Regions from separate parts of the Paenibacillus sp. FSL W8-0439 genome, predicted to be linked through region 3. Evidence: riboswitches for the same ligand, from Rfam matches in the RefSeq annotation. Region 3 holds a riboswitch; each other region holds the start of a gene.
What was found. A riboswitch is a leader RNA that binds a small molecule or an ion and turns the genes downstream of it on or off. The one in region 3 is predicted to bind cyclic di-AMP.

Region 1 (2,183 bases), 3.1 Mb from region 3:
ACAGACCTGATTCAGACCATCCATTGAGTGCACACGTTTGCGAAAATCTGCATCTCTGATGCTGCATTCTTGATCTGCTGTTCCCGCCTGCTCGATCCTATAGTTGACTAGAATTTTTCAGGATTCAGGAGTGCGTAGATTAAATACACGAACACAATAGCCGTAAGTCCTAGCACAACGATCATCCTCTTCGCCCTCCTTTTGAGGTCTGCGCATCACACCAGCGTACAAACAGCAGTATCACTCCATAACTCACAGCCATTACGAGCAGCATGTATAAATCCATCATGTTCATACCCTCCGTATCGCTTTTCAGATTGCCCTTTTGATTCCATCATAAAATCATAAACCAGCTATGTTATAAGTGCTTATCCGTTCAGCAGGAAACCCACCTCTCCGTTCAATGTGTAGATCACATGGTCCGCTCCCAATCCCCGATAAATTCCTTGTGGATTACAGCCGTGCGTAATAACATAGATCAATTCTGATGTTAGTGGCCGACATATTTGCAGGAAACGGCAAGTTAGATTCAAGCTGTTTTCAAACAAATACACACTACCAATTTCTTTTTTAGGAAAATTCCATTTTCCCGCTTGCATCGTATTGATGCGCACAATGTGCTCCACACCCATTTTTTTGAGCTGTCGTTCCTCCTGGGTGCTATTTGTGAGAACTGCAAACGCCAATTTTTTGAACATAAGCAATTTCACAAAACTTCTGCCCGCTTCATTCGGTGCAGTGACAATAATTAACCGACCTTCCATCAGTAGCTCCTCTCCCGGTATAAAAAGACAACAAAAAGAAGCCGAAGGAAAAAGGCTTCCTCCGGCTTCATACATTCCATGATAAAATAAACCATGGCTGCACACGGCGGTTTGTTGCCTCTCCCTGTACGCTTACGAGGTTAGCTGTCGGATTCGGACGTGAGAGTCGCCCTATTTACGGCACTTGGCCGGAAAATTCACCCCATGAGACACACGGCTTGCAAAGCCGTATATACTCGTTGGTTCCCCCGCTTTTGCAACTGCAAAATTCAGCGCTTTAGACAATTCGTTGTTGCTTCATTGTTGTTAATTTGAAATTACGTCTTGAATCATACACCCGTGCAAGGAAGACTGTAAAGCTCAACGGCAAGGCTATAAATCACCCTTTAGAGCATAGAAGATTAAGGATAACGCTTACAACCAACCTATGCTTCTCGTATCTCTCTAAAACTCTGTATTTCACCTCTTTTTGAAAATGAAAGGCATGTCAATATTGGCGTAGGGTATGGTACGGTTGCCCTTTATTTATAAAAAAGAAAGAAAATGCGCTATATGTACTAGATAATTATCGAATGAACCCTCTTTTATAAGAAGAAACACCTCAATTTGCTCCATTTGAAGTGCGATTTACCGTTTTGAACAAAAGACGATTTTACAATGCACAATGTCTGTAGACTCTTCTGGACTTGCAACCCCTTGTTGAATTGTTCACAATTTAATTGTAGAATATTGAATTAGGAGGGATATCATGAGCGTATATAAATATGATGCACAGACCCTACAAGGGGCACAAATTCCGTTATCCACATACGAAGGGAAAGTTCTTCTTATCGTGAATACTGCCAGCAAATGTGGGTTAACCCCCCAGTACAAGGCGCTACAAGAGCTATATGACCAGTATCATGAACAGGGGCTCGAAATTTTGGGATTTCCCAGCAACCAGTTCGCCAAACAAGAGCCGGGTTCCAGCGAGGAGATCTCCGAGTTTTGCCAACTCAATTACGGAGTGACTTTTCCCATGTTCGCCAAGACAGATGTTAACGGTGATCAGGCACATCCTCTATTTCGCTACCTGACCCACACTGCTCCAGGCGTATTAGGCTCCAAAGCGATCAAATGGAATTTTACTAAATTCTTAATTACACGAGAAGGTAACGTATTTAAGCGTTATGCGCCGCAAACCACTCCAGACAAGCTTGTAGGAGATATTAAGAAGCTTTTGCAGAAAAACTGACAATCTTTATGCATTACAGTTAACGAGCGGTCCGTTGTCCATACGACCGCTTCTGTGACGGGAGGATATGACGAAAAGTATTTAACAAAAAAAGCATCCCTTCACGTAAAACGTGTCAGGATGCTTTTTCAACTGGGTACTGCATATAATGCGGTCGAGAGGACTCGAACCTCCACGGGCGTACG
Region 2 (2,183 bases), 4.6 Mb from region 3:
GATTTCCGGCTTTACAGGTCCGATAACATATACGGTTTTACCGTGCTTACGACCAAATTGGTTGGCCCGGCTCAAACTCTCATAATACACATCGATTTTGTGGCCTTTAATCGCGCCACCGGTATCCTCCGCACGGCGGAAGCCCACCCCTTCAATATACACCCACCACCCGATTGGGATTACACTCGGATCGACAGCGATGGTGCGTCCTTCCGTGACACGCGTGCCGGAGGCGGTACGTGTACCGATACCTGGCTCCTGTGCGGAATACGCCGTCATGGAGACATTTTGTAAAACTTTTCTATAATTAAAATTAATACCTGCTTTACGGACAGCACTGCCCGAACTAACCTTTGTAGCCTTAACCGCATCTTTAGGGCCGATGGAAGCAGCTAGAACGACCGGTTTCTTCTTCGTTCCTACCGCAATTACCTTATCCACACGATTCTGTGCGACTTCCTTGTTGACCAGCTGTTTGGATACCAACTTTCCATCATGGTATACTTTTTGAACATGCTGGACTACCACACCCGATTTGCCACTTTGAATGACTCGATTATCGCCTTTATAGAGACTTGGATCTGCCGTTTTGATGACCTGATAAGGCACTTGTTTTTTCTGTTCGACCTGCTGTTTCTTCACACGGACGATTTTTATGTCCATGTTAGCTGAAACAGAGGCATCCAACGCAGGGTAAACTTTATCCGTTGATGATAATTTATAGCCCGAAGTGCGAATGGCACCCTCTACTGTATTTTCTGTTGTGTACAGCTTTTTCGTCTTATTGCCTGAGGATACTTTAACCTGATTGGCACGTTTAATGACTACGCGATCCCCATCCTGTACTGCCCCATTTAGCGGCATGGAAATTGTATCATGCGGCTGAAGTGAAATAGAATGCTCATTGAGCAAATCTTGGAGCTTGGATTCCCGGGTTTCTACCGCAGATGCCTTACCATCGATGACAAAAAAGACTTGTTTTTTAGATTGCGTGTACATCAGAATTGAAATCATAATCGTTAGTGCGATTAGAAAAATAGCAACCAAAGCAGCCTGGCGCACATTCTCTTGCTTCCAACGTAATACGTAAGACATGCTGGATGAGCGTGACTCATGGGTCTCCTCTTTTCGGAAAATGCCCATTTCCTCCGTCCTCCTTACATAGCCCGCCGTCTGGAGTAAGACATAGTTGATCGTTGACGTGACTATAACAGATTTTCTACAAGACAAGCCCGTACTGCGACTGTCCTGCACCATGTACCCGTCTTCGCGGCATGCTGTCCTCCCCTGTTTAACCACAGTATGATGACAGATTTTCTTTTATTCACAACAAAAAAAGCCAAAGAAAGAGACTAGAGAGCTCTTTCGTGGCTTCCGACATGTGTGAATATGCGGGAAAACTCATGCACGAGATGGCTTCTCTCTTGTTACGCTTACGGGGTTAGCTGTCGGGTTCGGACGTAGAGAGTCGCCCTAGCTTAGGTCAACCGCTCATGGCGGTCGCCTTCACATTCACCCCGAAGACCCAGAAAGAAATCGAAATACGGCTTCTCTACCTGTTCATCCCATTCGGGAAATGAATTTCGGTTGAGCCGGCTGCTGAAGAGACATTCTCTCTTGCACATACGCCGGACGTACTGTAAGCCATATCGGTTCCCCCGTTCCCTGCAAAAGGGACTCAGCGAGACTGGTTCATGAAATGATTTGTTGATGTTTACACTCAACAACAATTCACTGAAAAGATGATATCCTGTTTACATGCATGTTGTAAAGCAGGTTTCAAGTACATTTTTTAAAATATTCGGTTAAAAAATTGTAATATTCTTGAGTTTCCTGCAACAAAATCATAATTAGCTCCGTCTATCTCTTTATTTTGATTGATTTCTTCGCTTTTTCACTGAATGTCAAATCGTTCCAAAGCATTTTGGGTCGTAATGGATACCAATTCCTCCACTCTAATTCCCTTAATTTGGGCAGCTGCCTCTGCCACCAATCTCACATGGGCCGACTCATTTCGCTTCCCGCGAAACGGATGAGGCGTCAAGTATGGCGCGTCCGTTTCAATCAGCAGACGATCCAGCGGAACCTGGGCCAGTACCTCTTTTGGCTGCTTGGCATTTTTGAACGTTATGGGCCCGCCAAAGGAAAGGTGAAAGCCCATATCCAGCACCATTTTAGCGGTC
Region 3 (2,183 bases):
AAGCTAACGACCTTCCCAGTGGATAAATCCACATGAATTTGCAGCTTGCCCTTCGCTGAGGAATCAGGCAAATCAACCCGAAAGGTTTCATAAGGATAATTTTTTTTCCATGTACGATCGTACGCTTGAAGCAGTTTTTCTCTGGATAAATAACCGTACAAATCTGTTTCAGCCTGATAGGTCACGACAGGCTTCTCTGGCTGTGATTCCGTATAGCCCAGCTCGGAACGGGCAAAGTCCAAGGCGTGTACGATCGCTTCTTGTTTGCTGATGACCTTTGCATTCATCAATGATTCCGGACTTGGATTGCTAAGCGAGGGAATAAGCAATTGAAAGATAAAAAAGCAAATCAGGCCAACCCCGCCCAGCAAGCCTAATTTTTTGAAGTTGGCCGTGAGCACGACCGGTTTCCCGATAGGATTCATGAGTTTCCTCCTTAATCTGTAAATAAGAACATCCATTAAAGATATCATACTGCACAGGTTCCCGCCAACAGACCAGCGATATTCATGAAAACAGAGTGAAAGCACTTTAAAGTTTTAATAAAATTAGATAAGCTGTGATTAAGCGATGTCCAATCGCAAATTAAAGCCAATTTCACGTTTTTTCGGCGAAATCGGTTTTGTGATCTGGATAGAGAAGGATTATAATCTTGAGGCAATGCCTATGAAATATATGGGTAATGACATACATTTAAGCCGAATTTCTGTGAGAAAACGGGGGAACCATGTTACTGGGGTGAATTTTACAGCCGATCCTGATGGATCGGAAGTGTAAATAGGGCATACTGTGCTGCCCGAATCCGTCAGCTAACCTCGTAGGCTGTGGGCAGGAACCAAGTCAGGCACTCGGTTTTCCGGTGTCTTTTTTTGTGTGTATAAGTGTGAATAAAAGTTTGCTGAGTTAAGGACGCTGCGCGTTCCATTTGATCTTCCAATCGCTGTTGCCACTGAATTTTTTTTGATTTTCTAGACCTTGATAAGGGTAAAATTCAGAGTCAAAGGCGAGCGCTATCGCTTCTCCAGATTCAAATGGACCGCTTCGCTGCTGCCCGCCTTAAAGTCATCAAACGTTCCATGAGGTAGTTACGTATAAAGTGTAGTGAGTATTGAAAGGCAAAAGTATCCCGCTTTGCGGATACTTTTCTGATTTATAAAAGAAACTGAAAAGAATTGGTGATTTTATGAGCTGAGCGATCTCCATGCTCATAGTTCACCAAGGAGGAGAAGTGATGAATAAATGAATCCCAATGCAAGCTGGCTTCGGCTTTCTCCACCGCAAATATTCGTTGCAGGCTTTGCCATTATCATTCTAATAGGTAGTTTATTGTTAATGCTGCCCATTTCTAATACAACAGGAAAACCACTTGCGTTTATAGACGCTTTGTTTACTGCCGCTTCCGCGACCTGTGTAACTGGGCTTGTCGTTAAGGATACAGGGCTCTTTTTTACAACCTTTGGTCAAATTGTCATCGTTGCGCTGATTCAGATTGGCGGACTTGGCTTTATGACTATGGCTACCTTGATCGCGCTGGTGTTCAAGCGTCGGATTTCCTTGCGGGAGCGCCTTATTTTGCAAGAAGCGATGAATCAGACCTCTGTCGAAGGAATTGTCGGATTGATCCGCAAGGTGCTATGGTACTCGCTGATGATTGAGGGCGTATGTGCAGCTATTTTTTCGATTCGCTGGTCATTTGATATGCCTGTAGGCAGGGCGATTTATTTTGGAATCTGGCATGCCATTTCCATGTTTAATAACGCTGGTTTTGATTTGTTCGGTGAATTTCGCAGCCTGACAGGTTATGTATATGATCCGATTGTTAATTTTACAGCCATGTTTCTCATTATTTCGGGTGGTATTGGTTTTGTAGTGATGTCTGACCTGGCAGATTATCGCAAGCGTAAGAGACTGTCCTTGCATACCAAGGTGGTACTCAGCATGACAGCTGCTCTGATTGTCGTCGGGACGCTTGTCATTTTTGTATTTGAGTTTACGAATCCGAAGACGCTTGGCTCGCTTGATTGGGGTGGTAAACTGCTGGGTTCTTTATTCCAGTCCGTTACCCCTCGCACCGCAGGTGCCAACACGCTGGACATTGCAGGCTTGCGGCAGGCTACGCAGTTTTTTATCATCATACTCATGTTTATTGGGGCTTCGCCTGGCTCCACTGGAGGCGGGATTAA
Region 4 (2,183 bases), 4.5 Mb from region 3:
TGGTGAGGTGTCTATAGATGCGGACTGTTATAAAAGAAGGCTGGGCGCTGGTACGCATACGCTTTTATATCGTTATCATTTTATTTCTGTATCGTTTGCTGTGGGGAGTATTTCTCTATAGGCTGGTACAGTCTGCCGTTATCCCGCTGCTGCTACGTTATCCTGATCAGAGCCAAAACGAACTGGGAAAGACCTTGTTTTGGATGGAGGGACAGATCGCCTTGATGGACAGCCGGGAAGTACATGTGTACTTGTGGATATTACTAGGGGCGACCGTACTGCGCATACTAATCACTCCCTTCATTAGAGCTGGCATATATCAAAGCCTGCATACCGATGCGTCTGAACCGCAAAGCCTGTCCTTCTTCAAGGGGATGAAACGCCACGGTATGTCATCGCTATTGTATTACATCATCGAGTTGGGTTTGCTGCTGCTTCCCGCCTTTTGGGTGGTACCGAGACTCTATCCTATTGTAGTAGGAACGTTGCAATCTTCCTCTTACCTGCTACATTTGTTGCCCTATGCCATGGGGTGGATAGCTTACGGTTGGGTCATTCGGCAGTGCATCCTGTATATGCAGCTGGGCACTGTCAGTGGTCACACCATACTATCCTCCCTGCTCGCCTTCTTTCGCCAGCTTCTTCCGGCTGTTGGTGTATCCCTGTTGCTCGGTACTTGTGTGTTGCTAGTTTTCGGTCTATTTGGCACCGTGGCGATGATTTGGACCGGTATGTTGGCACTGATTCTCCAACAATCGTATCATTTTGTTACCAGTCTGGTCAGGCTGTGGCATATCAGTTCACAGTATCGGCTATGGCACATCGATATCTCCAGCAGAGGCTAACCCCTCACAATATCCTCTCTTCTGTATTTTCAGCTGTCGAAAAAACTTTTTTCTTTCCCGTGCAAACGGCACATAACTGAATACTGTTAACAGAATCTGTTCCTAGAGCGTTAGGAACAGATTTTTTTTGTAACTTTTTGCGATGAAACATTTGCCAAAGCCTGCTGTCTTTGTTACAATAATCGCAGTGAACTGATAGTAACAACTTTGTAATCTTTATTGTAACCTTTATCTTAAAAACATCGTTGTCGTGAATACTGCTCTCCAAGGTGCACATCTTAAGTTAAGCCTAATTCCTGGCACCTAGGAAGCGGGGGAACCAGTTTGGGTGAATTGATCTCGCAACAGAGTGGTCATAGGGGAACCTTCTACCGAATCCTTAAGCTAACCTCGCAGGCATTGGAAGGGGTATATTTTTTTTGAAGAAGAAGCTAACGATCGCAGCCATGGGTCTCGCCATTGCCTTTACATCTTTTACATTCGGTGGCAGCAGTGCATTTGCAGACTCTAAGATGGACCAGGTCATCCAAGATGCCAAAGGAACGAACTACAGAAGCGGAGGCACTACACTCGAGGGATTCGATTGCTCCGGCTTCACAATGTATGTATTCAACAAACTGGGAATTAAACTGCCGCATCAATCTGGATCACAATTCAAAATGGGTTCTTCTGTATCCCGCGATGAAATGAGACCAGGCGACCTGGTGTTCTTCAACACCACAGGAAGAGGCGTTTCCCATGTAGGTATCTTCGTAGGTGAAGGGAAATTCGCCCACTCCTCGACTTCACGTGGTGTAGTAGTTAGCTCACTGAACGAAAATTATTACGCTAACCGTTATGTCGGTGCAAAAAGAATTATGAGCACAGACGCTTACCATTCTGTAGCTTCAGATATTCCTGATGACGACAACGTAGAATAACTACCGCACAGCAAGCTAACCCTAGCCGCAATTTGATTCTGGCCGGAATCGAATTGCGGTTTTTTATGTCCACTACATCGCAATGATTATCATTACTGACGAACTGACACCTCAAAAGGTTTCAATTTTAGCGAACATCGTCGGTTTTACCGTCACCGCTGGGGGAGCATATGAGCAGTAAATCCTTCTTATTGAATGTATACCCGACTTAGGTAAGAAATAAACACGCTTGCCATTCTCCTACAACTTGTCTACAATCTGTGGTTAATGATTGAAGTACCTGCATAAGGAGGAATGGAAAAGTGCCGGCCTCAATATCCAACTACCGGATCGTACCGATGGACGAGCATCAAGCGGCTGAAATCTGTGAGTGGCGCTATGATCCCCCCTACAACATATACGGCTGGCTTCCCTGGGA

Region 1: linked by a shared signal. The riboswitch ahead of MKX36_RS06350 (hypothetical protein) and the one ahead of MKX36_RS19910 (TrkH family potassium uptake protein) in region 3 are both predicted to bind cyclic di-AMP.
Region 2: linked by a shared signal. The riboswitch ahead of MKX36_RS00140 (3D domain-containing protein) and the one ahead of MKX36_RS19910 (TrkH family potassium uptake protein) in region 3 are both predicted to bind cyclic di-AMP.
Region 4: linked by a shared signal. The riboswitch ahead of MKX36_RS00535 (C40 family peptidase) and the one ahead of MKX36_RS19910 (TrkH family potassium uptake protein) in region 3 are both predicted to bind cyclic di-AMP.

What each region holds. Positions count from the first base shown of each region.
Region 1 covers NZ_JBBPAK010000001.1:1,489,614-1,491,796, reverse strand. The annotation lists gene kdpF (K(+)-transporting ATPase subunit F) at 108-185, opposite strand; gene MKX36_RS06350 (hypothetical protein) at 369-764, opposite strand; cyclic di-AMP (ydaO/yuaA leader) riboswitch at 878-1,049, opposite strand; gene MKX36_RS06345 (glutathione peroxidase) at 1,513-1,998, shown strand; tRNA gene MKX36_RS06340 (tRNA-Leu) at 2,148-2,183, opposite strand, start outside.
Region 2 covers NZ_JBBPAK010000001.1:29,526-31,708, reverse strand. The annotation lists gene MKX36_RS00140 (3D domain-containing protein) at 1-1,143, opposite strand, end outside; cyclic di-AMP (ydaO/yuaA leader) riboswitch at 1,415-1,694, opposite strand; gene MKX36_RS00135 (TatD family hydrolase) at 1,895-2,183, opposite strand, start outside.
Region 3 covers NZ_JBBPAK010000001.1:4,625,153-4,627,335, reverse strand. The annotation lists gene MKX36_RS19915 (CPBP family intramembrane glutamic endopeptidase) at 1-425, opposite strand, end outside; cyclic di-AMP (ydaO/yuaA leader) riboswitch at 687-839, shown strand; gene MKX36_RS19910 (TrkH family potassium uptake protein) at 1,240-2,183, shown strand, end outside.
Region 4 covers NZ_JBBPAK010000001.1:134,573-136,755, reverse strand. The annotation lists gene MKX36_RS00545 (M1 family metallopeptidase) at 1-6, shown strand, start outside; gene MKX36_RS00540 (hypothetical protein) at 18-845, shown strand; cyclic di-AMP (ydaO/yuaA leader) riboswitch at 1,122-1,259, shown strand; gene MKX36_RS00535 (C40 family peptidase) at 1,265-1,765, shown strand; gene MKX36_RS00530 (GNAT family N-acetyltransferase) at 2,068-2,183, shown strand, end outside.